3 regions of the Pseudoalteromonas sp. AS84 genome follow, and region 2 is predicted to be linked to each of the others. Evidence: predicted binding sites of a transcription regulator. Region 2 holds the regulator's gene; each other region holds the start of a gene.
The links. The regulator ArgR, encoded in region 2, controls arginine synthesis, uptake and breakdown. The targets are predictions, from matches to a motif close to ANTGAATANNTATTCANT.

Region 1 (11,139 bases), on a different contig from region 2:
CTAATACCACTAAGCTTGGTAATGCTTTTGCTCACCACGGTACTGTACAAGGCCGTATTGGTGTTAACGATAAAGTGGACGCAACTATTGATGATACGCGTCGCGATAGCATTAAGAAAAACCACACAGCTACGCATATTTTACATGAAGCACTACGCCAACTATTAGGTGACCATGTAGGCCAAAAAGGCTCACTTGTTCAGCCTGATCGTTTACGTTTTGACTTTTCACACTTTGAAGCGGTTACTAAAGATGAGCTACGTGAAATTGAGCGCGTAGTTAATGACGAGATTCGTCGTAACTTTGCACTTAATACTGAGCTTATGGCTATTGATGATGCTAAAGCAAAAGGTGCAATGGCGTTATTTGGTGAAAAGTACGATGACGAAGTACGTGTAGTTACTATTGGCGACTACTCTATTGAGCTTTGTGGTGGTACTCACGTTGAGCGCGCTGGTGATATTGGTTTATTCAAAATTGTATCTGAAAGTGGTATTGCCGCAGGCGTACGTCGTATTGAAGCCGTAACTGGTGCAGATGCTGTAGCGTACGTTAGCGAGCAAGAGCAACAACTTAGCGATGTTGCAGCTTTAGTTAAAGGCGATAGCGCATCGGTACTTGAAAAAGTTACTGCGCTTCTTGAAAAATCAAAGAGCTTTGAAAAGCAAATTGCACAACTTAGCGATAAGCTAGCAAGTGCAGCGGGCGCGTCTTTACTTGACTCAATAGTAGAAATTAATGGCGTTAAGCTGTTAGTTGCAAACGTTGAAGGGACTGAATCTAAAGCGCTTCGCGGTATGGTTGATGACCTTAAAAACAAGATTGGCTCAGGTGTTATTGCACTGGGTGTTGCCAGTGGCGACAAAGTAAGCCTAATTGCTGGTGTAACTAAAGACTTAACAGGCAAAGTAAAAGCCGGTGAGTTAGTTAACCACATGGCAGGCCAAGTAGGTGGTAAAGGTGGCGGTCGTCCAGATATGGCACAAGCCGGTGGTAGTGAGCCACAAAACTTGGCTGCTGCACTAGATAGCGTAACAGCTTGGTTAACTGAGCGTACTTAAGCCTAAGTGGCGCTTATTGTTCAAAAATTCGGTGGCACTTCGGTAGGCTCAATAGAGCGAATTGAAGCAGTCGCCGACCTTGTTGTTAAGACCAGACAACAAGGGCATCAAGTGGTTGTGGTGCTCTCGGCTATGTCGGGAGAAACCAACCGCTTAATTAATCTCGCCAAACAAATCGATACTCGCCCGAGTAGCCGTGAACTAGACGTACTTATTAGCACCGGAGAGCAGGTTTCTGTTTCGCTGCTTGCTATGGCTATTATTAAACGTGGTCATTCAGCTGTAAGCTTGTTAGCCGATCAAGTTAATATTCTAACCGATAACATGTTTGGCAAAGCCCGTATTGCAGAGGTTGCAGCTACGCGCTTAAAGCATGAGCTTGAACATAACCGTATTGCTATTATTGCTGGGTTTCAAGGGCGTGATGTTGAGGGCAACATTACAACGCTTGGGCGCGGTGGCACCGATACATCGGCTGTAGAAATAGCAGCGGCTATAAAAGCCGACGAATGCCAGATCTATACAGACGTTGACGGCGTATATACTACAGATCCTCGTGTTGAACCTAACGCGCGCAGAATGAGCCAAGTTACCTTTGCCGAAATGCTGGAGCTGGCAAGTTTAGGGGCGAAAGTTTTGCACATTCGCTCAGTAGAAGCTGCAGGTAGACACAATGTGCCACTTAGGGTGCTTTCGAGCTTTAATCCTGATGAAGGCACATTAATAAGTTTTGAGGAGAACGATATGCCAAGCAAGGTGGTATCGGGGATTGCGTTTAATCGTGACGAATGTTTAATTAAAGTCGATGGTGTGCCAAGCGGTACACAATATCTTTCAAAAATATTGAAACTTTTTGCTGATAATGGCATCGAAATAGATATGATTAATCAAGTTAATCATATCTTTGAAAAAATAGACTATGCTTTTACTGTGCACTCGAATGATTATCTGCAAGCACTTGAATTATTGAGCGAAGATCAAGCTCAACTCAGTGCTCAAAATATAAGCGGATTACCAACAGTCGCTAAAGTGTCTGCTGTTGGAATGGGTATGAAATCGCATTCTGGTGTAGCAAGTTTATTTTTTGATGCATTAGCGCAGGAAAATATTAATGTGGTTTTAGTCTCGACTTCTGAGATCAAAATTTCAGTTTTAATAGATGAAAAGTACCTAGAGTTGGCTGTTCGTGCATTACACAAAGCATTTTTAACAGAAAATGGATAGATTGAGAGTTTTTACTTACTTTTCAGTCTAATTTTCATTAGTATGTTTAAGCGGAATCTTATAATTTTTATTGGAACATGGGAGCAAGAGAATGCTAATACTAACTCGTAGAGTAGGTGAAACCCTAATGATTGGTGACGAAGTAACAGTTACTGTTCTAGGTGTTAAAGGAAATCAAGTTCGAATCGGTGTTAATGCACCAAAAGACGTATCAGTGCATCGTGAAGAGATTTACATGCGCATACAAGCTGAAAAGTCGAACCCTAATCCGGGCAATGCTTAATCAACACGTATACGTAGCTGAGTAATTAACTCAACTAGTCAAAAGCCACTCACTGAGTGGCTTTTTTGTTTATAAAAGCGAGTGTTTCTGGGGTTAATATTTGTTTTGAAATATACTGCATGCCGCTTTTATTTTTAATAATAATACCTTGCTGCGTATCTATTACTTCGCTTATGTCTTGCCAAGTTAGCTGAAAGCTTTTGTAATGATTAGCCGATTTAATACCTTCTTCATCAAAGGTAAGTGTTACTTCTGAGCCTGATGCTCTGCTGAGCATTTGTCTGGTTACCCACCAAGGTCTGCGATAGTAAAAAGCGACGCACTCTAGTACACCTAGCATGATCATAAACGATCCTAAGTAATGATCGTTTAAAACATAAATGCCAAATAAACCAAGCGCAACCAGTAGTACAAGTAAAAAGTACTTAGGTTTGGCGCGTTTACTGTACGGGAGTGACTCATCAAAGCACTCATAAAAGTAGGGTTTATCTAGCGTGTAGGTTGTTGTAAATGCCATATTGCCTTGCTTTAAATATCGTTTTTTTTATTTTAACAAGCTAATCGCTAAATGAGCAGCTTTATAGTCAGCGATTTTATTACAGACACAAAAAAACGGCCCTAAGGCCGTTTTTTAGCGATAAAAGAAGAATTAACAGTTAGTTTCTTCAGCGTTTACGCCTTCTTTAACATTTTCACATGCATCTTCTACTTTGTTTTGCACGTCAGTTACTGCTTCGTCAATACGTTCGCCTGCGTCTTCTGCATGGTTGTCTTCACAACCCATGATGAAAAAACTTGCGAATAGACCGATTAGTGCTGCTTTTACAGTTGTTGAATTCATAATGTAATTCCTTGTAAGTTTTAATTAAATTTTAGTGTGTTAGTTGAATGCTTTATCTACCTGGGCGATTTACCACGTAGTGCACCTGAAACTAATGAAATCACTAAAAGTACTAAAAAGATAAAAAATATAATTTTTGCTATACCAGCTGCGGCACCTGCGATGCCACCAAAACCTAACACTGCAGCGATTAAAGCAATAACTAAAAATGTAATTGTCCAGCGTAACATTGTTTTCTCCTTGGTTATCAAATTTGCTCATAATAACTAATGCCAGTTACATGCCAAAGTTTATTTTTTATTAATATCAATGACTTATGTTTTTTGGTTATGTGTTTAGTTATTTGTTAGTTAGTAACTTTTACGCTTTGTTATGTAAGTTATTCACACTGTTACAAATTGCTGGCAAAAATCTACTGAGAATAAATTTTTTGGTAAGACCAATTAACAATTGGTGCGTGTTTTTGTACTTATTATAAAGTTTGGTGTGTATTTTTATTAAGTTGAATAGTTAATTAACAACTTCTATATAACTATTAGCTATAGTCGTTATTTCCTACGTGTATTGTAGGGCGCATGGTTGCTGGGTTATGGCATGTAAATAAGTTGAGTGTTATGTTGTTTATAGTTTAATTGGTTTTACCAATTTACAAGATGTAGACAAAGCGACTAGTTTTGTTATCATCCAGTGAATAAATATTTAATTAAATCGATTTTTTATTTTCGATATGGGTTTCAAGGGGGAGAAAAATGGATATAGGTGCTCTACTCACAACGGCTGGTAGCTTAATGCTAACTGGTATGGTTGGGGTGTTTGTATTTCTGTCGATATTAATTGGTGCAGTAACGCTTATGTCTAATTTGGTGACGCGCTTTAGCGAACCAGAGGCATCACCAGCTAAATCACCGTCTTTTAAATCTCAAGGTGTGCCTAATGAGCACATCGCTGCTATTAGTGCTGCCATTGCTCAGTACAAATCAAATAACAAATAAGGGGCACACACATGGCTAAATTAAAATTAACAGAATTGGTATTACGCGATGCGCACCAATCATTGCTCGCAACACGTATGCGCTTAGACGATATGCTACCTATTGCTAGCAAGCTAGATGATGCAGGTTATTGGTCTATTGAATCGTGGGGCGGTGCTACATTTGATTCGTGTATTCGTTATTTAGGCGAAGATCCTTGGGAGCGTATTCGTGCGCTTAAAAAAGCGATGCCTAATACTAAACAGCAAATGCTATTACGCGGTCAAAACCTATTGGGTTACCGCCATTACGCTGATGACGTAGTTGAAAAATTTGTAGAACGCGCACACAAAAATGGCGTTGACGTATTTCGTATATTCGATGCAATGAACGATGTACGCAACCTTGAAACAGCGATTAAAGCGGCTATAAAAGTAGGCGCACACGCTCAAGGTACTATTTCGTATACAGTTAGCCCTGTTCATACGCTTGAAATGTGGCTAACTCTTGCTAAGCAATTAGAAGATTTAGGTTGTCACTCAATTTGTATTAAAGATATGGCGGGTTTATTAAAGCCATACGATGCTGAAAAACTAATTAAAGCACTTAAAGAAACTGTATCGGTTCCTATTGCTATGCAGTGCCATGCTACAACGGGTTTAAGTACTGCGACTTATCAAAAAGCGATTGATGCAGGCATTGATATGCTTGATACCGCTATTTCATCTATGAGTATGACTTACGGACACACTGCTACTGAAACTATTGTATCGATAGTTGAAGGTACCGAGCGCGATACTGACCTTGATTTAAATCACCTAGAAGAAATTGCTGCTTACTTTAGAGATGTACGTAAAAAATATGCGGCATTTGAAGGTAGCTTAAAAGGGGTTGATGGTCGTATTTTACTAGCTCAAGTACCTGGTGGCATGCTTACAAACATGGAAAACCAACTTAAAGAGCAAGGCGCGGCAGATAAGCTTAATGAAGTTTTACTTGAGATCCCACGTGTACGTGAAGATCTTGGCTTTTTACCTTTAGTAACACCCACGTCGCAAATTGTAGGTACTCAAGCAGTACTTAACGTGCTTACGGGTGAGCGTTATAAAACAATCACTAAAGAAACTGCTGGCGTATTAAAAGGTGAATATGGCTTAACACCAGCACCAATGAATAAAGAGCTACAAGAGCGTGTGCTTGATGGAGCTGAGGTTATTACTTGTCGCCCTGCAGATAACATTGCACCAGAGCTTGCAACGCTTGAAGCTGAATTATTAAAAGAAGCGCAAGAGCAAGGTTTAACACTTGCTGATGATCAAATTGATGATGTACTAACTTATGCATTGTTTCCACAAGTTGGTTTGAAGTTTATTAAAAACCGCAACAACCCAGATGCATTTGAGCCTATTCCTACCGTTGAAGATAAGAGTAATAAGGCAGCACCAAAATCGGGATCAAATAATAACAGCGTAAAAGCTGAGCAGTACAGCGTAAAAGTAGATGGTAAAGTTTACGACGTAGTAGTGGCGCAAGGTGGTGAACTTAAAGAAGTAACCTTAAAAGACTCTGAGCACATTCCCCAGTCGGCTTCGGTAGCATCAGGCGAAACGCTTAACGCACCTCTAGCCGGTAATATTTTTAAGATTAAAGTAAAAGCTGGGCAAGTTGTTAACGAAGGCGATGTAGTGATTATTATGGAAGCCATGAAAATGGAAACTGAAATACGCGCTACGCATACCGGAACAATTGCTGAAGTGTTAGTTAGTGAAGGCGATGCTGTAACTACCGGCGACGCTATGATTGCATTAGCTTAGGAGTAAATAGAGGATGGACGGTATTTTAAACCTCTGGAATGCGACAGGCATTGCTAACTTTACAATCCCATCGTTAATAATGATTACGGTAGGGTGTTTATTACTGTTTTTAGCGATAGCTAAAGGCTTTGAACCACTATTATTACTACCTATTGGTTTTGGTGCGATTTTAACAAATGTACCAGTGGCAGGATTGTCAGACCCTGGTGGGCTTTTGTACTACGTTTATTATGTGGGTATTGATACGGGGATTTTTCCGTTATTGATATTTATGGGAGTAGGGGCGCTAACCGATTTTAGTGCGCTTATTGCTAATCCACGTATGTTGCTATTAGGTGCGGCTGCACAGTTTGGTATTTTTGCGACTCTGTTTGGTGCGATATTATTAAACTATGTGCCAGGCTTTGAGTTTACTTTACAGGATGCATCGGCTATTGCGATTATAGGTGGAGCAGATGGACCTACTGCAATATTTTTAGCGTCAAAACTGGCACCTGATTTACTTGGTGCAATAGCGGTAGCTGCATACTCATACATGGCACTTGTGCCAATTATTCAGCCGCCAATTATGCGTGCGTTAACAACTCCAGAAGAACGTAAAATAAAAATGCCAGAGCTTCGTAAAGTATCTAAAAAGGAAAAGATTATTTTCCCTCTTATGGTGCTTAGCTTAACGGCTATGTTTTTACCGGCTGCTATACCGCTGGTAGGTATGTTTTGTTTAGGTAACTTAATGCGAGAGTCAGGTGTTGTTGATAGATTAAGTAACAGTGCTCAAAACGAAATCATCAATGTTACAACTATATTTTTAGGCTTAGCTGTAGGCTCAAAGCTTGCTGCAGATAAGTTTTTAACTGTTGAGACGATTGGTATTTTAGTACTTGGCGCACTCGCGTTTGCAATTGGTACGGCATCTGGCGTATTTATGGCAAAAGGACTTAATCGCATATCTAAAACACCTATAAACCCATTAATAGGGGCGGCAGGTGTATCGGCTGTGCCAATGGCGGCACGAGTAGTAAACAAAGTAGGCCTTGAAAGTAATCCTCATAACTTTTTACTTATGCATGCAATGGGACCAAATGTTGCGGGCGTTCTTGGTAGTGCAGTTGCTGCGGGTATTTTATTAGCACTTGTTGGTTAAATTAATTTTAATCCAACCGATTAGCGCAGTTTACTGCGCTTTTTTTTGTTCTTAATTTCTTCGCCGCTAAATGGTTTCTTGTTCAGCGCTTTTTGTTTACAGTAACAGCTCTTCAAAATTTTAAGGATAGTTATCATGCTTCACACACCTTTAGCAAAGCACTTACCTCATGTTAGTAAACTTGTATTCGGATGCATGGGTCTGGGCGGCGGTTGGAATAAAGACGCAATTACTGATGCACATGTTAAGCAAACTCATGAATGTATAGATAATGCTATTGAAGGTGGCATTAACTTTTTTGACCATGCTGATATTTATACTTTTGGTAAAGCTGAGCAGGTTTTTGGTCAAGCATTAAGTGAGCGACCAGAGCTTAGAGAGCACATGTATATTCAATCTAAGTGTGGGATTCGTTTTGAAGATGACTTAGGACCAAAGCGCTATGATTTTTCGGCTAAGTGGATTGAGCAATCAGTTGAAGCATCCTTGAAGCGATTAAATACAGAGTATTTAGACGTACTTATGCTACATCGTCCTGATCCTCTCATGGAAGTTAACGAAATTGCTCGTATATTTAGTTGCTTAAAAGAAAGCGGTAAAGTGCGCAATTTTGCAGTATCTAATATGCAGCAGCACCAAATGAATTTTTTACAGCACGCACTTGATATGCCTATTGTGGCTAATCAAATTGAGGCTAGTTTGCAAAAGCATCAGTTTGTTGATGAAGGTGTATATGCCGGTAACAGTGACGGTAAAGATCTTAATTTTACACCAGGTAGTATTGAGTACTGTCGCCATTTTGAAATTCAAATTCAAAGCTGGGGCAGTTTATGCCAAGGTTTATACAGTGGTAGTGATTTATCAAACGCATCGCAGGCCGATATAAACACCAGTCTTTTAGTTAATAAACTGGCTGCACTTTATGATACTTCTGCTGAGGCGATTGTAATTGCCTGGTTACTTCGCCACCCCGCATCTATTCAGCCTATTATTGGAACAACTAATGCCAAGCGTATTAAAGCCTCTTGTGATGCTGTCAACGTAGAGCTAACTCGTGAGCATTGGTATGCACTTTATGTAAGCGCTAAAGGGCATGAGCTACCATAAGTAGGGCGCTAATATGAATATATTCGTTATTTTAATTGGATTGTTTGTCGCGCTGGCGATACTCATTCCATTACTTGAAAAATATCAAAGTAAAATAGGGCTTGATGGCGCAACCAAATACCGTAAATATATTTGGCCGCTAGTGATGGTATCTTTAGTTATTCAGCTCATTTATGTATTAATGAATTGATGGTTGATAGCGTATACAAAAAAGCCTCTGCAGATTTAACCTGCAAAGGCTTTTTTAATGTTTATTAATAAGCTTTATTTTAGTGCTAACTGTAGCTCGCGATTGCGCTCAAGTTGGGCAATAAAGTTATCTGCAATCGGTTTAAACTTAGCCAGTTCTGAGCGAGGTAATGGCTCTGACTTAGGAAGCTTAACGGTTTTAGGATTACGATGAACGCCATTTACTAAAAACTCATAGTGTAAATGCGCCCCAGTAACACGACCAGTAGAACCTACAGTACCAATTTGTTGGCCCTGTTTAACTTTTTGGCCTGTTTTAACTAGTTTCTTATTTAGGTGTAAGTACTTAGTTACATATTGTGTGCCATGGCTGATAAATACGTAGTTACCGTTGTACTTGCTGTAACCCGCTTTAACTACCTTACCGTTACCTGATGCGACTACTGGTGTGCCAGTGCGTGCTGCAAAGTCGATACCACGGTGCGCTCTAACTTGCCCAGTAACAGGATGAAGTCGCTTAGGATTAAAGCTAGAACTAATATACTTAAAGCTTACAGGTGCACGTAAAAAGGCTTTTTTCATGCTACGCCCTTCAGGCGTATAAAAATTGCCGTCGGTATGGCGAATCGCTGCAAAGCGCTGACCTTGGTTTACAAATTCAGCGGCAATAATTTTACCGGTACCAATAAACTCGCCATCAACATAATGAGATTCGTAAATTAAGCCAAATAAATCGCCTTTACGAATATCATTTGCAAAATCAACATCCCAACCAAATATGTCAGCAAAGTTCATTATTTGGCGCTCGCTTAAACCTGCCGCAATTGCTGAAGTCCAAAAGTTATTAGATATTTCGCCGCCAGCGGTTTTAGTTAGCGTTTCAATTTCTTTACTATCGATAGCTGTATCGTAATTACCTTCGTCGTTTAAGGTAACAAATAAAGTATCTGTTTTTGAAATTACATAACGCAGTTGAGCCAAAGAGCCATCTTCAGCAGTAGCAAAACTGAGTACTTCACCTGGATGAATTTTAGTTAGCTTGCGAGTCTCTGCATTAGTGTTAATTAGTTTATGAAGCGTTTGAGCTGAAAAACCAGCACGCTTAAAGATAATTGCTAAATTGTCGCCATTTTTAACTTTATGATCGACAAAGTCGTATTCTGGTAACTTTTCTGCTGCTTGCTCTGAATTTAGCTCAGTTAATTTTTCGTTGTCATCAACTTTAACTTGTAACTCATAGCGCTTACCAATTTCTAGTGCATTTGCACTATTGTCTTTGGATGCAGTGGCTTTTTCAGAAGGAAGAAAGGCTAAGCCAACAATAGCAGAAACCAAACCTAAAATAAGCAATTTGTGTTTTTTGGGGAGCGTGTGAACCACGTGAACCATAACGTGCCTTTTTCTGCTGTCAAGATAATAAATACGTAATATTGCAGGATATACTTAATAATGTGCGAATACTAGTGTTTTGTAGATTTAAACTACGCTAAAATCAGGGGTAGAAAGCCTTTTTTAACGTCCTATCTAACTAAGACTCAATTCATTTAGTTTAGTTGCCCTAATAACTTAAAAAGTTATTTTAATTAGATAGAAATTTGTTATGTTAGCTACATATATATGTTCGGTTTAAACCTTAATAAAAACCGTGATTACAAGTAACTAGTCGCCCCTTCGTAGGCAGAATTTTGGAGTAATACAAAGTGGATTTACAAACCGCTCTAGCAGAGATAAAACGCGGTGCAGAAGAAATATTAATTGAAGACGAACTAGTTGAAAAACTAAAGTCGGGCAAAAAGCTAAAAATAAAAGCAGGCTTTGATCCTACAGCACCTGATTTACATTTAGGGCACACTGTACTAATTAATAAAATGAAAACCTTTCAGGATCTAGGTCATGAGGTTATTTTCTTAATTGGTGACTTTACTGGCATGATTGGTGACCCAACAGGTAAAAACGTAACGCGTAAACCACTTACTCGCGAAGACGTATTAGCCAATGCTGAAACGTATAAAGAACAAGTATTCAAAATTCTCGACCCTGCTAAAACCACTGTTGCATTTAACTCTACTTGGATGGAAAAGTTAGGCGCTGCAGGTATGATAAAACTTGCTGCAAACCAAACCGTAGCGCGCATGCTTGAACGTGATGACTTTAAAAAGCGTTATGGCAGCGGTCAACCAATTGCAATTCATGAGTTTTTATACCCTCTGGTACAAGGTTGGGATTCGGTTGCACTAGAGTCTGATGTGGAGCTAGGTGGTACTGATCAGCGCTTTAACTTACTAATGGGTCGTGAGCTACAGAAAGTTGAAGGCCAAAGGCCGCAAACAGTATTAATGATGCCATTACTTGAAGGTACTGACGGCGTTCAAAAAATGTCTAAGTCACTTGGTAATTACATTGGTATTACTGATGCGCCAAACGATATGTTTGGTAAAATAATGTCAATTAGTGATGTGCTAATGTGGCGTTATTACGATTTATTAAGCGCGCTTTCTATTGAAG
Region 2 (11,139 bases):
ACTTTTAAAAGATGCGCAATTGCAATTACAGTTAGTACGCTTTTTGCAGCAACATCTGGCATGGCTCAATCGGTTTCAAGTTCAATGGCTGAAACATCAGCTAAGCTACAAAGCCAAGGCGGCTTTGAAACTCAGTTTATTATTAAATATAAAAATAATAACGAAATGGCGAGCCTCTCAACTGCTGACGCAAGCCCATCTAGCATGAAAAAGCGCGCACAGAGCTTTGTTAAAAACTTCGCTTCTAAAAAAGGCAAAGTAAAAGCAAAATATATTCGTGCAATGGCACTTAATAACCACCACGTAATGCGTGCTGATAAAAAATTAAGTACAGCAGAAGCGCAAGAGTTTATGCAAGAAATGGTTGATTCTGGCAATGTTGAATACATTGAAGTGGATCAAATGTTAAAGCCGTTTTCAACGCCTAACGACCCTCGCTTTGATGACCAATGGCATTACTACGAGCAAGCCGGTGGTTTAAATTTACCGACCGCTTGGGATACCGCAACGGGTAGCGGTGTAGTTGTAGCTGTACTAGATACGGGTTACCGCCCACATGCCGATTTAAATGCTAACATTTTACCGGGTTACGATATGATCTCTAACCTATCGGTAGCAAACGATGGCGGTGGTCGCGATAGCGATGCACGTGATCCGGGTGATGCTGTTGCAGCAAACGAGTGTGGTACTAACGGTGCACAAAATTCTAGCTGGCATGGTACACATGTAGCCGGCACTGTTGCTGCGGTAACCAATAACGGCGAAGGCGTGGCAGGCGTAGCTTATAATGCAAAAGTAGTGCCTGTTCGTGTGCTTGGTAAGTGTGGTGGTTTAACCTCTGATATTGCAGACGGTATTATTTGGGCATCTGGTGGGAGTGTTTCAGGCATTCCGGCAAACTCAAACCCTGCAGATGTAATTAATATGAGTTTAGGTGGCAGCGGTTCATGTAGCTCTACAACTCAAAATGCAATTAATACCGCGCGTAGTAACGGCACTGTAGTAGTTATTGCTGCAGGTAACGATAACGATAACTCGGCAAACTACAACCCAGGTAACTGTAATGGTGTAGTAAACGTAGCATCAGTAGGCCGTAATGGCGGCCGAGCTTATTACTCAAACTACGGTAGCAATATTGATGTTGCAGCACCGGGCGGCGCGCAAAGCTTTGCAAACGACTCAGAAGGTGTTTTATCAACTTACAATTCAGGTTCGTCTACACCTTCAAGCGACAGTTACGGTTATTCGCAAGGTACATCAATGGCTGCGCCTCACGTAGCAGGTGTTGCGGCACTTATTAAGCAAGCAAAGCCAGATGCAACGCCTGATGAAATAGAAAGTATTTTAAAGTCGACAACCCGTTCGTTCCCTGCGACATGTACTAGCTGTGGTACGGGTATTGTTGATGCAGCCGCAGCTGTTGCAGCAGCAAGTGGCGGCACTACCCCGCCTACAGGTGGCGATAGCGAGCTTATTAATGGTGAAGCTAAAACAGGTTTAAGTGGGGCTGCGAACGCACAAGCATTTTACACGATGACAGTGCCAAGCGGTGCTACTAACGTAACATTCACTATGAGTGGTGGTACTGGTGATGCTGATTTATACGTACGTGCGGGCAGCAAACCTACAACAACTACCTATGACTGTCGCCCTTATAAAGGCGGTAATAGCGAAGAGTGTTCTATTGATAACCCTACAGCAGGAACTTACCACGTAATGCTTAACGGCTACTCTGCGTATTCAGCTGTGAGCTTGGTGGGTAATATTACTGGTGGTTCATCATCTGGTGGCGGTTCAGGTACTCCACAAGCTGGCGGCGGCACTATAAGCGATGTGACAGCCAATACTGGTCAGTGGAAACATTACACGTTAGATGTACCTGCAGGAATGAGTACGTTTACAGTAACAACGTCAGGTGGAAGTGGCGATGCAGACTTATTTGTAAAATATGGCAGCCAACCAACAACCACTACGTACGATTGTCGCCCTTATAAAAATGGCAACGCAGAAACATGTACATTTACCAATCCACAAGCAGGTACTTGGCACTTAAGCGTGAATGCTTATAGCACTTTCTCTGGTTTAACACTTAGCGGGCAGTACCAGCCGTAATTTAAAGTTTAAACCGTAAATAAAAAAACCGATGTTGTTTCCAACATCGGTTTTTAAATAGTAAGTAGCTGATTAATTAAAGCTAAAACCTACACTTTATTACTGTTATAACTTCTCTAGTACTGATTCTGCACGGCTTACAACAAACTCTTTGTCTTGCTCTACAAATAAACCAGTTACGACTGCATTTTCAATAATCATAGCGTAACGCGTTGAGCGTACACCACCAAAACTAGCGGTATCCTTATCAAGCCCTAACGATTTAGTGAAACTACCATCGCCATCAGCAAGCATTGCTATTTCTTGCGCGTTTTGCGAGTCGCCCCATGCTTTCATAACAAATGCATCATTAACAGATACACAGTAAATAGCATCAACACCTTTTGCTTTAATTTTATCAGCAAGAGTAATAAACTCAGGCAAATGGGCATTTGAACACGTTGGTGTAAATGCACCTGGTACTGCAAATAACACGACTTTTTTGCCTTCAAATAACTCTTTATTTGTAAGAGATTGCATACCGTCGTCAGTTAATTGCGTTAACGTAACCGATGGTAGCTCTTGGCCTTGCTCAATCATGGTGGTTCCTTTAAAAGATCAATACAGAATAAGTAACAATCATACTACGTAACCTATTACAGTGTAGATAAAGTGTAACTAACTTAGTAACTCAGGGTAGTCTAGCAAAGGTTTATAGACTGAGTTCACTACATTTTATGAAAACTATTTTAGCTTCTATAGTTTTCATAAAATTTATTGCTCTGTAGTTAAGGTAAATTCAAATCGTTTATAAAGCGAGAAAAGTCATTACCTAACTTTTTATCCCGCATGCTGTACTCTACAATTGCTTTTAAATAACCCAACTTATCTCCGCAATCGTGAGAGCGACCACTCATATGAAATGCTTCAACGGTTTCTTGCGCCATTAATACGTCAATAGAGTCTGTAAGTTGTATTTCACCGCCAGCACCTACAGTCGTTTTTGCGAGTAGAGGCCAAATATTCTTACTCAGTACATATCGCCCTACAACAGCAAGGTTTGAAGGTGCCAAGTCTGCATCAGGTTTCTCAACCATCGCTTTAATTGCAGCACTTTTACCTGGCATTAACTCAACACCGTTTATATCAGCAATACCATATTTACTAACGTCTTCTTTAGCTACTGGCTCAAGCATTATTTGACTTGCTTGAGTTTCTTTAAAGCGTTTAATCATGGCCGCTAAGTTTTCAGTTTCTTGATCGGCAGTATAAGCATCAAGTATCACATCTGGCAGGAGCACTACAAAGTTGTCGTCACCTACTATTGGCTTAGCACACAAAATAGCATGCCCTAGCCCTTTAGCTTCACCTTGGCGAACACTCATAATAGTTACGTCAGGCGGACAAATAGAGCGAATCTCATCTAATAAAGCACGTTTAACACGCTTTTCAAGAGTAGCTTCTAGCTCATAACTTGTATCAAAATGGTTTTCGATTGCATTTTTAGAGCTATGCGTCACTAATACAATATCTTTAATACCAGCAGACACACATTCGCTGACAATATATTGGATAAGTGGTTTATCGACTATTGGGAGCATTTCTTTTGGAATAGCTTTTGTCATAGGGAGCATTCTTGTCCCTAAGCCAGCCACTGGAATTACAGCTTTCATATCTATCCTTAGTGATTAAGTTTGTAAATAAACTAGCAGATACAAAATAGATACCAGCTGAATAAAGTTACCTCTTTTGAAGAAGTAAATTTGAAGCTGCTTTTAAAGTGAAGACTCTACACTTTGGGAATATAAAATAGATAGGTAAATAGTGAACTTATTAATAATTTTGTTAGGAAGTGAGATTAGATTAGCTAAGAGAAACAAGTCTAGGTTTGTTATTAATAATAAACCTAGACCAATCAATTTTTCAACAATACTTATTGGAAGTAGAGCTGTAAAATCTATTTATGATTAAAGACCAGCGCGATCTTTAATTACTGCAATAAGTGGTGAGCTGGCAAAGTTGCCTTCAGCCCAAGCAATGTCGGCACCATCTGTTAAAGCACTTTTTGATAAGTTTTTAACTATATACTCACCTGTATCTACTGCATTACTCGCAACGGCATGACGTAGTAAGTTATTACCATTACATTGTACTGCATCGTAGATATTACGAATTTTTACGCGAGAGCTTTTAAGCTTACTACGTAATCGGTTTTTATCATCAGCAGCAATGTACTCACAAATAGATACCGCTAATTGATCTTCAGCATTTGCTGGTGCTGTATACGACAACGAACTTACAGCGACAACAGCAGTAAGTGCAACTAGCTTTGGTAATTTAAACATGACAAACCCTTTATAATACTTTGTTCTTACATAGACTATCGAATATTATATCAATCTATCAAAAATTACGCAATAATGTTAATGTTCTTTATATAAAGTTACGAATTTATAACTAGATTTGTTCTTATCATCTGGAAGGTTTTCTTGCTCTTCTTTTATATTCCAATTTGCGATTTTATTGTAATCAGGAAACTGCGTATCGCCATTAACATCTAAATCAATAAAAGTTAAATACAAGCGATCTGCTTTCGGTAAAAATTGCTCATAAATATTACCACCACCAATAATCATCACTTCTTCTACATCACAAACTAGATTTAATGCATCCTCTGGGGTGGTTACAGTTTCAATACCCTCTGCAGAATATTCGCTGTTTCGAGTAATAATAATATTACGACGCCCAGGTAAAGGACGGCCTATTGACTCAAACGTTTTGCGACCCATGATCACAGGTTTACCCGTAGTTACTTTTTTAAAATGCTGAAGATCTGCTGGTAAATGCCATGGCATTTTATTATCTAGGCCAATTACACGGTTATTTGCCATTGCTGCAATCATTGAAATTATCATAATAAACACCTAGTACTTTATTCTTAAACAAAGAAAAAGGAGCATAAGCTCCTTTTTAATAAATTCTATTTAATTAACGCTCGTAGACTACTTCTACGTCGTAATCATCTTCATCCCAGTCGTCCCAATCATCATCATTGCCCTTACCTTTAGTGGCTTTTTCATGATAGGTATCCCACTTGAATTCAACTTCTTCATCTTCAACTTGTACAAACTTCTCTTTAGGCATGCTATCGAGAAGCGTCATTATGTTGTGGATTAAAGGTTGAGTATTAAGTTTATTAATTGCAGAGATGTGATAAATATTTTCAGTTTCGCCCAGTTCTTCTGCAATCGCTTCGCATAGCGCTTTTGCTTCGTCTTCTGGTAATAAATCTATTTTATTAAACACTAACCAGCGTGGCTTTTCAGCTAATTTAGGGCTGTATTGGTGTAGCTCGTTAATAATCGAGAATGCATTATCAACAGGGTTTGAACCATCTACCGGCATTACATCAATAATGTGTAATAACACACGACAACGCTCTAAATGCTTCAAGAAGCGAATACCAAGGCCTGCACCATCAGATGCACCTTCAATTAGACCTGGAATATCGGCTATAACAAACGATTTATTTGCTTCAGGACGTACCACACCTAAATTAGGGATAAGCGTCGTGAATGGGTAATCAGCTACTTTTGGTCTAGCTGCAGATACACTGCGGATAAACGTAGATTTACCTGCATTTGGTAATCCGAGTAAGCCTACATCAGCTAATAATAGTAACTCTAATTTTAAGTTACGTACTTCACCAGGTGTGCCCAATGTTTTTTGACGAGGTGCTCGGTTAGTACTTGATTTAAAACGTGCATTCCCCAAGCCGTGGAAACCACCTTTTGCAACCAAAATTCGTTGACCATGTTGAGTTAAGTCGCCAAGTCCCTCTTGGGTATCAACATCCATGATGCGTGTGCCTACAGGCACCATAACAAATAAGTCGTCGGCTTTTCGGCCTGTACAGTTACGGCTACGACCGTTAGTGCCACGTTCAGCCCTATGGAAACGCTCAAACTGATAATCAATGAGGGTATTTAAGTTTTCATCAGCTTGTAGATAAACACTACCACCGTCTCCACCGTCACCGCCGTCTGGTCCACCATCTGGAACATATTTTTCACGACGGAAAGACACGATGCCGCTGCCACCGTCTCCAGCTTCTGCGCGAATTTCTACTTCATCTACAAACTTCATGATTACTCACTTTAGGGATTGGCTTGTTTAATAACTCTATTATATACCCAAGCCAACACAAATGCAGGCTTGGGTATATATTTTGACTGACTACAAAACAAAAAACCCCGCAAAGGCGGGGTTTTTAACTACCTTACTGATTACTCAGTTACGATAGTTACGTATTTACGGTTTAAAGGACCTTTTTGTTCAAACTGAACTTTACCATCTGCTTTTGCGAAGATAGTGTGGTCTTTACCGATACCTACGTTAGTACCAGGGTGGAAACGAGTTCCACGCTGACGAACAATGATGCTACCCGCTAGAACTGATTCGCCACCAAAACGCTTAACACCTAGGCGTTTGCTTTCTGAATCGCGACCGTTACGAGTACTACCAGCTGCTTTTTTATGTGCCATTTCTAAGTACCTCTAATTAAGCGCTAATGCTAGTGATTTTAACTTCAGTGAACCATTGACGATGGCCCATTTGCTTACGAGAATGCTTACGGCGTCTAAATTTAACAACCTTAATCTTCTCACCGCGACCATGTGAAACAACCTCAGCTGTTATCTTGCCACCGTTTACGAACGGTACACCGATCTCGATCTTCTCACCATCAGCAACTAAAAGTACTGAATCAAATTCTACTGCCGCACCAGTTTCAACGTCTAATTTTTCAAGACGAATCGTTTGACCTTCAGTCACACGATGCTGTTTACCACCACTTTGGAAAACCGCGTACATAATTAACTCCGTCTGTGCACCCTCAAATCGGCGCAACTAAAATATTCTTCGATAGGGCGCGAAGTTTACGCTAACGCGAAATAACTAGCAAGCCTATTTTGTAATTAAAATGAATAAAAAGTAGCTGCTTTGAGAGCAATTCAATATTTACCCCATTTTATATTAATTAGCCCTTTTGCCAAGCGCTTTTTAACTCTTAGTCGAAATAAATTAATGTACTCAAATATGACCCTCACAGCTTAATATCTAAGCACACCACAAACTGTATATTGATTATCAATTAATCAGTTATCTTGGCCAATTCAGTCTAAATTAAGTACTTTAATAGTGTTTTTTCAATCAATCGTCACAAAATATCGAGCTAGTGCATTTTTTGTTGTACAATCTGCGCCGTTCACACATAAAAATTGGCTCGGAGATCAATGGATATAAAAGCTATCCAGGCGTTAATCGAAAGCGATATGAATGACGTCAATCAACTTATACATGCGCAAATGCGCTCAGATGTGGCGTTAGTTAATCAGCTTGGTTTATATATAGTTAGCAGTGGCGGCAAACGCGTTCGTCCAATGCTGGCGATTTTAGCAGCCAAAGCGCTCGGTTATCAGGGTAAAGATCACATAACACTTGCAACAATTGTTGAGTTTATTCATACAGCAACGCTATTGCATGATGATGTTGTAGATGAATCAAACTTACGACGTGGCACGCCTACAGCAAATGCTGAATTTGGTAATGCTGCTAGCGTATTGGTTGGTGACTTTATTTACACTCGTTCATTTCAGCTTATGGTTGGCCTTGGCAAAATGCAGGTTATGCAAGTACTTGCCGATGCAACAAACATTATTGCTGAAGGTGAAGTATTGCAATTAATGAACTGCAACGACCCAGACACTACCGAAGCCAGTTATATGCAGGTTATTTACTCTAAAACAGCTAAGTTGTTTGAAGCAGCGACAGGGCTTGCTGCCATTATTACTGAGCAAGATCAAAGTACTCTCGATGCACTAAACCTGTACGGTATGCATTTAGGTACTGCATTTCAGTTAGTGGATGACGTACTTGATTACAATGCAGATGCTGAACAATTGGGTAAAAACATTGGTGATGATTTAGCTGAAGGCAAACCAACGCTTCCACTTATTTATGCCATGCAACATGGTAGCGCGCAGCAAACACAGCTTATTCGTGATGCAATAGAGCACAGTAATGGTATGGAGCATTTAGAAGAGATTTTATCAGCACTAAAGCAAACTAATGCGCTTGAATTTACAATGCAAAAAGCTGAGCTTGAAGCTGACAAAGCTATTGCGTGTTTAGACTTTTTAGCTGAGTCTGACTATAAGCAAGCACTTATAAGCCTTGCACGTATTGCGGTTGACCGCGACCACTAGTTTTAACTAGTTACACAGTGTGAAATTAATTCTGAGCAATAAAAAAGCCTGCAAATGCAGGCTTTTTTGTTGCTTAAATTGGCTATTACGCCATGAAATCAACACCTTCTTTGATGTCTTTTTTCAGTGTTTCAAGCATGTCATTTTTTGCTTTTGTTTCAAATGCGCTTAGTTCGCCGTAAGAAAGAATTTCTTCTACGCCGTTTTTACCTAAACGTACTGGATGAGCAAAGTACTCTGCATCGCCATTTTCAACAGCAACATAAGCGTAATCTACCACTTCTTCACCCTGTAGGCCTTTAACTAAAGACATACAAAAACGAGCAGCAGCTGCGCCCATTGATAATGTAGCTGAACCGCCACCGGCTTTAGCATTTACAACTTCAGTACCCGCATTTTGGATACGTGGAGTAAGTGCAGCAACTTCTTCATCAGTGAAAGAAACACCTTCAACTTGAGAAAGTAGAGGAAGAATAGTTGTGCCTGAGTGACCGCCAATTACTGGTACTTTAACAGTTGCTACGTCTACGCCTTTAAGTTCAGCAACAAATGCCTCTGAACGAATAACGTCAAGCGTAGTAATACCGAATACGCGTTTAGCGTCGTAAGTACCTGCTTTTTTGAATACTTCAGCAACAATTGGAACTGTGCCATTTACTGGGTTAGTAATAATACCTACTAACGCTTTAGGACAGCTAGCAACAATGCCTTCTGCTAAAGTTTTGATGATGCCAGCATTTACATTAAATAAATCAGCACGATCCATACCTGGTTTACGTGGCATACCCGCTGGGATAAGAACGATATCAGAGCCTTCAAGCGCTTTGTTTAATTCGTCTGCGCCAAAGCCTGCTACTTTAACATCTGTTGGGATGTGAGAAAGGTCAACCGCAACACCTGGTACTACTGGTGCAACATCATAAAGTGATAATTCAGAGCCAGCTGGTAAGCCTGTTTTTAATAATAAAGATAACGCTTGGCCGATACCGCCTGCAGCACCTAATACAGCAACTTTCATTGGAATTCTCCGTAATTTGAGGTAGGAAACATTTGTGGCTCTTAAGATAATGAAATTAGCGACTAAAAACAAATTTATCCTGTCTATTTCAAGTATATTTTCGACCATAGTCGTAAACTTTTGTGATTTAACGCATCAAACTGGCAAGTTAACTAAACAACTGCTGCATAATTATTCATTTTTGTGTAGAATTTGCAGCATAAATAACAAAAACGAATAAAGACTATGCAACCACAAGATAAACAAGAAGCACTGGTAAAAGCATTTAAATCACTATTAAAAGAAGAAAATTTTGGCTCTCAAGGCGAAATAGTTGATGCGTTAAAAGATCAAGGCTTTGACAATATAAGCCAAAGTAAAGTATCACGCATGTTAAGTAAATTTGGCGCTGTACGCACACGTAATGCCAAGCAAGAAATGGTTTACTGCTTACCTGCTGAAATGGGTGTACCTACGGCTAAAAGCCCATTACGCCAATTAGTAATCGACATTATGCACAACGAAATGATGATCATTATTCGTACCAGCCCAGGTGCTGCTCAGCTTATTGCGCGTTTATTAGATTCATTAGGTAAAGCAGATGGCGTACTAGGAACAATTGCAGGCGACGATACTATTTTTATCGCTCCTGCTAAAATATCTGAAATAGATGTAACACTTGAACGTGTTCGCATTTTATTTGATACGGTTTAATAGCAAACTAAATTTGTTTTAAAAACCCGACTGAAGGCGCAAAGAAAGCAGAACCCATATCGGCTTGAGTAAAATCAAGCCAGTGGTCGTAACAATCCCCTCCCCCTAAACGACTATTAAGTACTTTTTCAAATGCGGTACCCGTACAAGCGCATGTAATTGATAACATTCCCTGCTCATACACATCGCCATAAGGCATGCTCTGATTTAATAGTAGCGGTTGTCCGTCTTCGTCTTTTAGCTCACTTCGCGAAGCATGGCTGGTTTCAATTGCGGGGGTAATTAGTGTGTTATCAAGGCGCGTACGCCCCATTATTTGTTCTTGCTCGCTCAATGATAAGTGCTGCCACATAGTTAAGTCATGCTTATAACGCTGTACATGAATATAACTTCCCTGATCTTCAAAATTACCAGGGTTACTAATTAAAGCCGTAGCGCGCTTTTTTCTTCCATGAGCTGTATCGCCACCATAAATAAAACCATTAAAATCACGACCATCTAAAAAGCGAAAATTACGAATTTGCTCCACCAGCTCAACATCGGGGGCAAATAATTTTAAAACTTGCAGCGCAAATAAATGGTTAACGTCTTCACGGTCAGAGCGAATTTGCACAAATAAATCGCACGGTTGTACGCTCATTTGATGATCGCTATGGTTTATATTAGGAAAGCTCTGTAATTCGCTTGGGATGTATTCAGGGAGGATATGCGGCCAATATTGCGCACCGATAGCAACCATACAAGAGAGCATTGATTCTGAAAATTGATCGCTAAACTCTTCTTCAATGGCGCTTACTTGTTTTAACTTTGCGCGAAGTGATTCATCTTGACCATCAAACACATTAAAAAATAAGTGCAAACCGTGTAAGTTTGCTTCAGCACAAATCCCTGATTGCGCTTGCGCCATTGTTATTCCTTAGTTTTACAGATAAAAACACAGCGAATAACAAATTAATTACGATTCGAAAAAATTCACCGTGTGAGGTTTTATTTTTATTATAACCTGCTCATTATTTTCAAATGACTGGCCATATTGTGCAGCAACTTCAATTTCTTGTTCATCAATAACAA
Region 3 (11,139 bases), on a different contig from region 2:
ATATCTTTATTGTATGCAAGTGGCAGCGCTTTTAACGTCATCATCATAGCGCTAAATGCACCAAACACACGTCCGGTTTTACCGCGAATAAGCTCGAGTGCATCAGGATTTTTTTTCTGAGGCATGAGCGATGAGCCTGATGTTACGTTATCAGCAAGCTCTATAAATCCGGCTTCACCCGAATTATAAAAAATCAGATCCTCTGACATACGAGATAAGTGAATCATCGAAATAGACGCACAACTTAAAAGATCTAACACAAAATCACGATCAGATACGCCATCAAGGCTGTTTTTTGTAGCCGCTGTAAAACCTAATCCGTGTGCTAATGCTTGGCGATCAATCGGATAAGCTGTGCCGGCTAATGCACCACTGCCTAATGGGCAAAAATTCATGCGCGCTTTAGCATCTTGCAAACGGCTTTCATCACGCTCTAGCATTTCTACATATGCCATACACCAGTGGCTAAATAGTACTGGTTGTGCGCGTTGCAAGTGCGTGTAACCTGGTAATATTGTACCAAGCTCTCGCTCTGCAAGCGCTACAAACTCGCCTTTAAGCTGTGCAATAGCATCTAGTAAATGGTCAGCCGTATCACGGCACCATAATCTAAAGTCGGTGGCAACTTGGTCATTACGGCTTCGGCCTGTATGTAATTTTTTAGCTAAATCACCTACTTTTTCGATTAATGCAGCTTCAACATGTGAATGAATATCCTCTGCACCTGAAGTAGCTACCGCTTGTGGATCTGCTTTAACTTCTTCAAGCAGCTCATTTAATGCAGCCACTAATCTTGTGTGCTCATCACTTGAAAGTACACTTACCTGTTCAAGTGCACCAGCCCATGCCACAGAGCCAATAATATCTTGCTCTGCTAACTGGTAGTCAAAGGGAAGAGAGTCGTTAAATTGCTTAAACGCCTCATCTGGACCCGTAGAAAAACGTCCGCCCCATAATGCCATGAAATCTCTCCAAACCCTGTAGTGCCCCTTTTACAAGGGGCTATAAATAATTTACTTTTTAGCCAATGCTGAAATTCTGCTTGAAAGCGAAAATAAACGAATAAAGCCTTCAGCGTGTGACTGGTCGTACACATCATCTTCGCCAAATGTAGCAAATGCTTCGCTGTATAAGCTATTTGGTGACTGCTTTTGAACTGCAGTTACTTGGCCTTTGTATAGCTTAAGTACAACTTCACCTGTTGCCACTTTAGAAAGTGCTTCTGCACCGGCTAAAATAGAATCTTTAAGAGGTGTAAACCAACGGCCGTCGTATACTAAATGCGAAAACTCGCCACCGAGTACTTCTTTCCACTTACGGCTTGCTTTATCAAGCACTAGCTCATCAATGGCTTGAAGCGCTGCCATAATGACTGTGCCGCCTGGGGTTTCGTAACAACCGCGAGACTTCATGCCAACTAAACGGTTTTCTACAATATCAACACGTCCAACACCATGAGGCGATGCAATATCGTTTAATTTAACTAAACAATCGTAAGGTTTAAGTTCTACGCCATTTACAGCAACCACTTCGCCTTCAACAACTTTTAATGTTACTAGTTCTGATTTATCTGGTGCTTGCTCTGGAGAATTAGTCCAAGTCCATACTTGTTCAGTTGGTTGACACCATGGGTCTTCAAGCTCACCACCTTCGTGCGAAATATGCCATGCGTTAGCATCACGGCTGTAAATTTTTGTAGCCGATGCTGAACACGGTATGTCACGCTCTGCTAAGTAATCAAGTAATGACTCACGACTCGATAAGTCCCACTCACGCCATGGCGCAATTACTTTTAAATCAGGTGCAAGAGCAGCAAAACATGATTCAAAACGAACTTGGTCGTTACCTTTACCAGTACAACCATGAGAAAGTGCATCAGCACCTACTTTACGTGCAATTTCAACTTGTGCTTTAGCAATAATTGGGCGCGCCATAGACGTACCTAATAAATAAGTGCCTTCGTAAATTGAGCCTGTTTTAAGCGTTGGGTAAATGTAATCACTTACCATTTCATCTTTTAAGTCAACTACGTAACATTCAGATGCACCAGAGGCAATTGCTTTAGCTTCTACGCCTTCAAGCTCTTCAGCGCCTTGACCTACATCAGCAACAAACGCGATTACTTCACAGCCGTAGTTTTCTTTTAACCATGGAACGATAGCCGACGTATCAAGACCACCAGAATAGGCTAAAACGACTTTTTTAATTGAACTCATAGGTGTTCCTTAACAAAATTTGGATTTAGTAATGTAACTAGCAGAGCATTTTGCGCATGCATGCGATTCTCTGCTTGTTGAATAATTTTAGATGCTGGACCATCCATTACCTCAGAGGTAATTTCAAATTCACGGTGTGCCGGTTGGCAATGTAATACCGTAGTCGCACCAGTTTGATCTAGCAATGCCTGATTTAATTGATAAGGCATGTATTTTTCTTTTACTTGCTCAAGCGGCGTTGTATCACCCATTGATACCCATGTATCTGCGTATACAACATTTGCACCAACCGCAGCTTCAACTCTATCGCTCACCATAACTGATGCGCCATTCATTGCTGCAATTTGCTCAGCTTTCTTAAGTATTTGTGAATCTGGCGAACACCCTTTTGGGGTTACAGCAACAAAGTCAGTACCTAGCGTTGCAGCAAGTAACATCAATGAATGAGTCACGTTATTGCCCTCACCTAAGTAAGCTACTTTAAGCTCACTTACATCACCATGTACTTCTTGAAGTGTTAAAAAATCAGCAAGAGCTTGGCAAGGGTGGTACAAGTCACACAAGCTATTTACCACAGGTACCGATGAATATTCACCTAACGTAGTTAATGTACTGTGTTGATTAACACGCGCTACAATACCGTCGGCCCAAGTAGAAATATTAAGTGCAAAATCTTTAATTGATTCGCGTGCACCCATAGCACCATTTTGCTGATCTAAATAAACAGCATGGCCGCCAAGGCGATTAATGCCTATATCAAATGATAAACGTGTACGTAAACTTTGCTTTTCAAACAATGTTACGATTGATTTTCCTGATAATACTTGGCTGTATTTTTCTGGCTTTGCTTTTATATCTTGCGCTAACTTTAATAAATTAAGTGCGCCTTCTTGGTCTAATTCTAAACCCGTTAAAAAATTCTCAAACATAATAAACCTATGGTGTAATCTTTGTTCCGACATGCTCACCTTGCAGCAGAGCAGTTAAATTTTCTGGCTTTTGCCAGCTGGAAATATACACACCGCGTCGTAAATGTTGGGCAGCGTGAAGGCTGGTCTTAACTTTGACCTCCATCCCGCCCACAATTACTCCATCTGTAATTAAAGTATCAATGTGTTTTGTGTCAAGTTGATGTAACGGTTGTTTATTTGCATCAAGTACCGCTTCTACATCCGTCATAAAAATTAGTTCTGCATTTAAATTACTGGCAATAGCCGCTGCAGCTTCATCTGCATTTACGTTGTACCACAAGCCTTGTTCATCAAAGCCGATAGAGCTAACAATAGGTAAACGAGAAATTCTAAGTAAATCATTGATGATAGAATCGTCGTTACTTGTGCATTTACCTACTAAGCAAAGCGCTTTTAGCTTTTGAGTAGCAGTCACACCCGCCTCAAAAAGGCTTAAGCCAACAGGTTTATGCCCTGCATTAATCGCTTGAGTCATTAATTGTTTATTAGCACAACCTGCAAGTGCCCCAACTATATAAGGCATTTGCTCTGCTGGACTAATACGTAAACCTTGGTGTTTAGCACTAGCAAAACCCGCTTGCTTTAGCCATGTATCTACTAAAGAACCACCGCCATGAACAATGACAAACTCATCATTTTTTTGCTCGCTTAGCACGTCAAATAACGCTTTTGCTGCATTTTCTGTATTAAGTACTGCACCACCGAGTTTAATAACCCACGTTTTTTTACTCATTTAAAACGCTCCTTTTAAGCCCGTAGTGTGATCTAAATTCATAGAAATATTAATACACTGCAAAGCTTGTCCAGCAGCGCCTTTTAATAAGTTATCAATCGCAGACATTACAATTAACTGCGTGCCTTGTTGTTGCCAACCAATATCAACAAATGGCTGCTTAGCTACACCTTTAATTGAAGGTATTTTATTGCCTAACAAACGAATTAATGGCTCGTTAGCAAGTACTTGATAAGCCGATGCAACGTTTTCCTTGGTAACGCCTGGCTTAAGTTGTACATAAATAGTTTCTAAAATACCGCGCGGGAAATTACCTAAATGCGGTGTAAATAACACTTTGTGGCCAAGGTGTTGTTCAATTTCAGGACCGTGGCGGTGGTTAAACAAACCATAAGGTGCAAGCGATACCTCACAAAAATGTGTTCCTACACTCGCTTTACGCCCGGCACCCGTAACACCCGATACGGCATTAATAATAATACTTTCACTGCTCAATAAGCCTGCTTTTTTAAGCGGTTTAAGTGCATTAAGTGCGGCAGTTGGGTAACAGCCTGCAACAGCAATTAGCTTTGCGTTAGCTATAGCATCACTGTTCCACTCTGCTAAACCGTAAGCCGCTTCATTTAAAAGCTCTGGGTGTTGATGCTCAAAACCATAGTAAGTAACGTAATCATCATTACTTGCTAGGCGATAACCACCAGACAAATCAAATACTTTTTTACCCATAGCTAAAAATTGAGGCGCTAAATCAACACTTACTTTATGATCGGTACATAAACATACATAGTCAGCATCATTTTGAATGTCATCAAAAGCTGATGCACTAAGAGGAAGTAAAGGACAATCTAGTAAGCCAAGGTGCTCTGGATATAAATCACTTAGTAATTTATTTTTATCTAAGCTACCCTCAGATACATAACAGCCTGTTAAGGTAAGGTTTGGATGATTAGCAACTAAGCTTGCTAACTCTGCGCCGCTGTAACCGCTTGCGCCAATAATAACTACATTCATTGATTACTCGTTATTTTTAAATTTACTGCTAAATATATATGTTGTTCGCTTAAACTAGCTAAAACGCTAAATTAAGACTTAATTTAATGAATTTGTAGATTATCGTCGCATTATTTTCATAGCTTTACTTTAATATATTTATGCTTAAAAAGTGAATTGATATTCATCATAAATACTTTTATATTGTTATGCAATTAAATTGAATAATAATTTTGGATTTTTTTATGCCTTTGCCTTCGTTTATTTCTATGTATCAACAATTGATTGCAGCCCCTTCTATTAGCGCAATTGAAGACAACCTGTGTATGAGCAATAAAAACGTAATCGAACTCCTTGCAAACTGGTGTGAAACACTTGGTTTTACGTGTGAAATTATTGAACTAGAAGGCGGTAAGGGCCGCTTTAATTTATTAGCAAAACGCGGGAAAGGCGATGGCGGATTAATGCTTGCGGGCCACACTGATACAGTGCCTTTTGATGACAGCCGCTGGAACCACAATCCGTTTAAACTTACCGAACTCGACAATAAATTGTACGGGCTAGGAAGCATTGATATGAAAGGCTTTTTTGCTTTTGTATTACATGCGATTAGTGAGCTTGATGAAAAGCAGCAAACTCAACCTATTTTAATACTCGCCACTGCCGATGAAGAAACAACTATGGCAGGTGCACAGCAAATATGTAAGCACCCTAATTTAAAACCTGCGCGCTGTATAATTGGCGAACCTACTGATATGACTCCAGTATTTATGCACAAGGGCCATATGAGTACAGCAATAAGAGTAGTTGGTCGCTCTGGGCATAGCTCAGATCCCGAACGTGGCCTTAACGCCATTGAAGTAATGCATAAAGTGATTACAAAATTGATGTTCTTAAAAGAGCAACTAAAGCATAAGTATTCAATAAATCACTTTGAAATTCCTTATCCAACATTAAATTTAGGTAATATTCATGGGGGCGATAACGCGAATAGAATTTGTGGTTGCTGTGAAATGCATATAGATATGCGCCCATTACCGGGTTTAAGCATTAAAGAACTACAAGCATTAGTACTCGATGCAACGAAAGAAATTAATGATCAATACCCTAACGCTGTGAGTGTTATTGATTTACACGAACCCATTCCGGCATTTAGTGGCAGCACCGACAGTGCTTTAGTAAAAATGGCTGAAAAAATAGCGGGGCAAAAAGCGGTCGCGGTAAATTACTGTACTGAAGCTCCTTTTATACAACAACTTGGCTGTGAAACAATTGTAATGGGTCCAGGTTCAATTAACCAAGCGCATCAACCTGACGAGTTTTTAGCGATGGAAAAAATAAAACCATCACAACAAATAATCACCGATATTATTAAAGCTAATTGCTTTAGCTATCAGGGTCACTAGCTGCTTATAACAACACAAATAATAAAGGCGCCAATTGGCGCCTTTATTAGATAATACCAATTCCATTAAGTATGTGATCTAAATTTTACGCCGAAAAAACAATTCAGTTCTAGGCGTAAATTGATGTAAATGGTTGTTCCCTTTGCGAAATTTACAACAAAGAAATGGGTTGTTTTAGCAAGTAAAATAGATCAGCTATTTATTGGAGTTGGTATAATTAAATACTAATATTTAATCACCTTTAACTTCTAAATTAATAAACTTAACTAGCTCTTCAGGTTGCCCTACTAGCATCATAACTTGTTGATTAATTTCCATCATGGTTTTACCTTCAGGTAGCTTTGCAGATACGCTAAATGAATTTAAACCTTTAGCAAAGCTAGTTAAAGCTGCGGCTATGTCTTCAGTAACAGGCGCTTGTTGCAACTGTTGCTCTAGCGTCATTTCCATCTGCTCAAGCGTCATACCTTGCTTTTCAAGCTCGCTTGATAATAAATCTTTTAGCTTACCTTGATTATTTAAAACAAAGCTAACATTACGTGGCTCTAACTTACTCATTGCTTGCATAACAAGTGTTTGCTGCTGCAACTCTTGCTCGTAAGTAAGTGGCTGGTTACCCGCTTCTTGCTGTGCTTTATTAATCGCCAATGAAGCATCCATTAATGCTTTTGAATTAGCCAAGCCCATATCCATATTAAAACTAACAATATCTTTTGCATCAAGCTTAACCACAACATCACTGTTGCCAGACTCTTCATCGTAATCAAGTGATGAATGTAAATCGTAACTTGCCGACGCTAGCATTTCATTTGTATCTGCAGGTAATTTTGAAACAAAATCTTTATCAAACTGAAAGCTTTTTACATCAAATGATGTATGCGGTGATATTTTATCTGGCTCGTAACCAGTTATTTCAATGCTTTGAATATTAGCAACATTGTCACCCTCAGGACTTATTACTTCCATGTTTGTTATTTCTACGCTTTTTGAAATAACACTTGCCGATAAACCAGCGTATTTAAATGTAGCGCCAGTTTGCTCGCTTACTAAAGCAAGTTGCTTATCTACTTCTACACGCACTTCTTGTGTAGCTACATAATTTGCATAGCTCACGCCACCAACGCCCGCAGCTACAATTGCTGCAACTATTACTAACTTTTTCATGTTATTTCCTTATTCTATTCTTTGTGTAAACCGAGTTTTCTTAAGAGTAACATTACAAATTAACACCCGTAAGTGTTAATTAATTAAACTAAGCAACTCATGTACTGTTTTAACTGGCGTAATTTTAGCGCCAAGCCCTTCCATTGATTTATGATAATTACGAAATGGAATATATATTTCTGTAAAACCATGCTGAGCGGCTTCTTTAACACGTGGTACACCACTGTCGATTGGGCGTACATCGCCGTTTAAGCTAAGCTCACCCATAATACACGTGGTACGAGGTACAACAAATTCGTTTAAGCTACTAAGTAATGCGGTAACCAATGCTAAATCAATACACGTTTCTGTTTCATCAATTCTTAGGCCGCCAACAATATTAAAAAAAGTATCGTGAAATATTTTAGTTTTAGTGTGTTTGCGTAATATACCAGTCAGCATTTTTATACGGTTCATATTTAAACCAACACAAACACGCTGCGGAAATTCTGCCTCGGTTTCGGTCGTTAAACACTGAATTTCGAGCAATAAATTACGATTGCCTTTACGAATACAGGTAATTGTAGACCCTGGTGAATCGGTTGTAGAACCCGATAAAAATATTTCGCTTGGATTATCCACGCTCAACATCCCACGTTCACACATTTTAAAAATGCCCACAGTATCAATATCACCAAAGCGGTTTTTATTTGCCCTAAGGGTTCGAATTTGCCCATCATTGGTATCTATGTGTAAAAGCGCATCGACAATATGTACGAGTGTTTGAGGGCCTGCTATTTCGTTATTTTTATTTACGTGAGCAATAATGAACATGGTTACATCATTTTGCTTACAGTATTGAGTTAACGCTTGGGCTGCACTTTTTACTTGCGATGGCGAACCTGGGCTGCCATTTGCCGTATCGGTTACAACAGCTTGAATAGAGTCAATGACAGCAAACTTAATTTTATTTTTCTCGAGCTCTTCAATAATAGTTTCAACACTAGTTTCTGAAAGTAAATAAAGCTCATCAGGGTTATAGTTTAACTTTAAACGATTTACCCTGTTTTTAAACTGAGATAAAGACTCTTCTGCCGTACAGTAAAGTGACGGCATACGTTGTGACATTCTCGCCACTAAGTCAGATAGTAAGGTTGTTTTACCAGCACCTGGATCACCCGAAATTATATTAACCGAGCCGGTAGTTACACCACCGCTTAGCACACGATCGAGCTCGCCAATTTCTGTTAGCTGCTTTTCTGCCTCTGACGTAGCAATATCATTAATTTTTTTAGAGCCACCACCAATACCCCCAGCATAACCACCAACACTTGATCGCACTGCCGCTTTTTTACTTTGTCCTGCTGAAGGTTTAAATTCTGCTAATGTGTTCCATGCACCGCAGCGGCACTGACCTTGCCAACGAGGGTAGTTCATGCCACATTCTGTACACACAAACTCTATTTTTGCCGCTTTAGTCATTTATTACCTACTATTCTTTAATTTTGAAAATACTTACCATTAAACGCATATTTTGCCATTTCAAGCATTTACTTAGCAACAAACTCTTGCCTGCGTAAAAATCTACCGTCACAATCATTAAATACACATGGTGTTTCTTTTTAGCTATAATTTAGGGCATACTTTTTGCTTTGAAATAGTTTAAAGTAATTTGCCAATAAAATGGCAAATAACACATAAATAACAAGAGCTAAACGGTAGTTACTTAAATAATCGTACCTATATTAATAACATAGCGCGATTTAACGTTTATTGAATTTCTAATAAATGGACTTAATAGTATACCTACTTTTTCAATTAGACGGTGATGGTTTTATAAATGGCTGATGACATAATGCTCAAACACGAAGACCTCGTGAATGAGTTAAAAACATATTTAGGCAATGCTAAATTTGACCTGATTTTCAAATCAAAAACTGCGGGGTTAACCAAACCTGAGCAATTTTTGATGAAAATGGAAATGTCACGCTTATCTCAGCCAGTGGCACGTTTTGTTGATCTTCGTGGATTAGTAACAGGCCAAGTAAAACCGTATGAGCATAACGGCAAACAACACTTTATGGATGACACTGCCATTGAAGTGTTTGAAAAAGCACTTAAACAGCATGGTGAATACACCTTAGCTGTTTACGAAGCTGTTATGAATACAGAAAATAATCACCGCGTATTACAAAAACAAGCCGCCGAAAAATCAGAATTACAAGAATTAGAAAATAACTTAAGCACTGAAGTCATTAAGTTTGCCTCTTACGAGAGCCGCCGTGAAGAGCGGATGAATTACTCAATAAAAGTAACTATTGATTACAAAGATAAACAGAACATTGCAGCTAGCACCTCAGATATATCTTTGAGCGGCTGTAAAGTTAAGCTTGCAACACGCTACTCTATAAAAAAAGGCGAGCTAATTGCAATGCGCTTAGTTGGCCTTGAACAAGACTTTGAGCTTGGCTTAAAAAACGGTATTCAATACGAAGTTGTTGCCGTTGAAAATATTTCTCGTGAGTTTAATCATATTCGCTTAAAACGCACTTATATCGAAAATAACGATGCCTTTAATGACTTTTTAGAAAGCTTTATTCACGGTAATAAACGTCGTTATAAAGTGAATTTAGATAACACACTCGATGCTGTAGTATCAAAAGGATATGAACAATACTACATTCCTCGCGTAACGTCTTTATATGTATTTTTAAGCAAAAAAGATGATCAATATTATCCAAGTCTTAGCCTTACTACTGAAAATAATATTTTTATCCAACGCTATTTTACCGATGAAAGAAAAATACCGTGTTTGTACAATGTACTTAATCATCAACGCATTACACAATTACTAACCCAAATTACTGCGGTCAAAGAAGATTATCTTTATACATTTACTCATGTATCATCAGGTAAAATTTATTACTACTCAGCGACACGTACCGAACTAACTAATAGCCCCAAGTTACGTGATCTATTTTTAGGTTTTGGTAGCCAAAAAGAGAGCTGGAAGTGTTTTAAAATACAAATAATGCCAAGCCATCCTGATGACTCTTTTATACCCCTTTCACTACCTAATAGTGCTGGTGAAAATATAGAAAAACTCAATAAGCCGCCATCACCTCGCGTAAAGGGCCTTATAAAAGACGTTAAATATATTGTAGTACTAACAAGTATCGGCAATAAAACAGAGCAAGCGAGTTATAAACAACTTACTTTTGACAAAGCGTTAGTAAATCAGCTTAAGCATTTTGGCCACGCCAAACACAAAACGCCACCTTATTTAGACATTGTGCCACTTGAATACGTAAATTTACGCTCACATAAGCGCTACCTTTATAAGACACCAGTTAGCATCACAATTAATGGTGAAGTATTTAACGGTTATACACGTGATTTTTCAGTGATGGGTTTACAGTTAGAGTGCGAGCAACCTGCTACATTCAAAAAAGGGGATATAGTACTTTTAACATTTCCTGAGCTTCAAAAAATAACTAAAAAGCATAAACTTAGCGAACTAAAGTACGAAGTAATGGCTATTAGTAAGTCATTCACTACTATTAACCTAAAAGCGAATCGCATTGCTGAGTTACCCCATGCTGGCGTAACCTTTTTCACTCAGTTAATAGAAGGTAATAAAGACAAACTTAAAGTATCTGAAGAAGCACCTAAAGTAGAAG

Region 1: a site for ArgR is predicted at 4,096-4,113, ahead of WNY79_RS10065 (OadG family transporter subunit). Genes of this name have one in related genera too.
Region 3: a site for ArgR is predicted at 5,082-5,099, ahead of argC (N-acetyl-gamma-glutamyl-phosphate reductase). Genes of this name have one in related genera too.

The regions. Positions count from the first base shown of each region.
Region 1 is NZ_JBBMQY010000008.1:17,754-28,892, forward strand. It holds gene alaS (alanine--tRNA ligase) at 1-1,061, shown strand, start outside; gene WNY79_RS10040 (aspartate kinase) at 1,068-2,285, shown strand; gene csrA (carbon storage regulator CsrA) at 2,377-2,568, shown strand; gene WNY79_RS10050 (YcxB family protein) at 2,618-3,085, opposite strand; gene WNY79_RS10055 (hypothetical protein) at 3,218-3,409, opposite strand; gene WNY79_RS10060 (DUF1328 family protein) at 3,466-3,639, opposite strand; gene WNY79_RS10065 (OadG family transporter subunit) at 4,159-4,401, shown strand; gene oadA (sodium-extruding oxaloacetate decarboxylase subunit alpha) at 4,413-6,194, shown strand; gene WNY79_RS10075 (sodium ion-translocating decarboxylase subunit beta) at 6,208-7,338, shown strand; gene WNY79_RS10080 (aldo/keto reductase) at 7,474-8,445, shown strand; gene WNY79_RS10085 (hypothetical protein) at 8,459-8,635, shown strand; gene WNY79_RS10090 (peptidoglycan DD-metalloendopeptidase family protein) at 8,710-10,023, opposite strand; gene tyrS (tyrosine--tRNA ligase) at 10,335-11,139, shown strand, end outside.
Region 2 is NZ_JBBMQY010000003.1:167,746-178,884, reverse strand. It holds gene WNY79_RS05050 (S8 family peptidase) at 1-2,112, shown strand, start outside; gene WNY79_RS05045 (peroxiredoxin) at 2,218-2,691, opposite strand; gene galU (UTP--glucose-1-phosphate uridylyltransferase GalU) at 2,880-3,764, opposite strand; gene WNY79_RS05035 (DUF3718 domain-containing protein) at 4,059-4,436, opposite strand; gene folA (type 3 dihydrofolate reductase) at 4,515-5,006, opposite strand; gene cgtA (Obg family GTPase CgtA) at 5,080-6,237, opposite strand; gene rpmA (50S ribosomal protein L27) at 6,378-6,635, opposite strand; gene rplU (50S ribosomal protein L21) at 6,652-6,963, opposite strand; gene ispB (octaprenyl diphosphate synthase) at 7,386-8,357, shown strand; gene mdh (malate dehydrogenase) at 8,443-9,375, opposite strand; gene argR (transcriptional regulator ArgR) at 9,601-10,068, shown strand; gene WNY79_RS04995 (Dyp-type peroxidase) at 10,076-10,975, opposite strand; gene WNY79_RS04990 (ABC transporter ATP-binding protein) at 11,024-11,139, opposite strand, start outside.
Region 3 is NZ_JBBMQY010000007.1:104,014-115,152, forward strand. It holds gene argH (argininosuccinate lyase) at 1-962, opposite strand, end outside; gene WNY79_RS09485 (argininosuccinate synthase) at 1,014-2,216, opposite strand; gene WNY79_RS09490 (ornithine carbamoyltransferase) at 2,213-3,145, opposite strand; gene argB (acetylglutamate kinase) at 3,153-3,920, opposite strand; gene argC (N-acetyl-gamma-glutamyl-phosphate reductase) at 3,921-4,931, opposite strand; gene argE (acetylornithine deacetylase) at 5,156-6,316, shown strand; gene WNY79_RS09510 (hypothetical protein) at 6,548-7,480, opposite strand; gene radA (DNA repair protein RadA) at 7,556-8,941, opposite strand; gene WNY79_RS09520 (PilZ domain-containing protein) at 9,300-11,139, shown strand, end outside.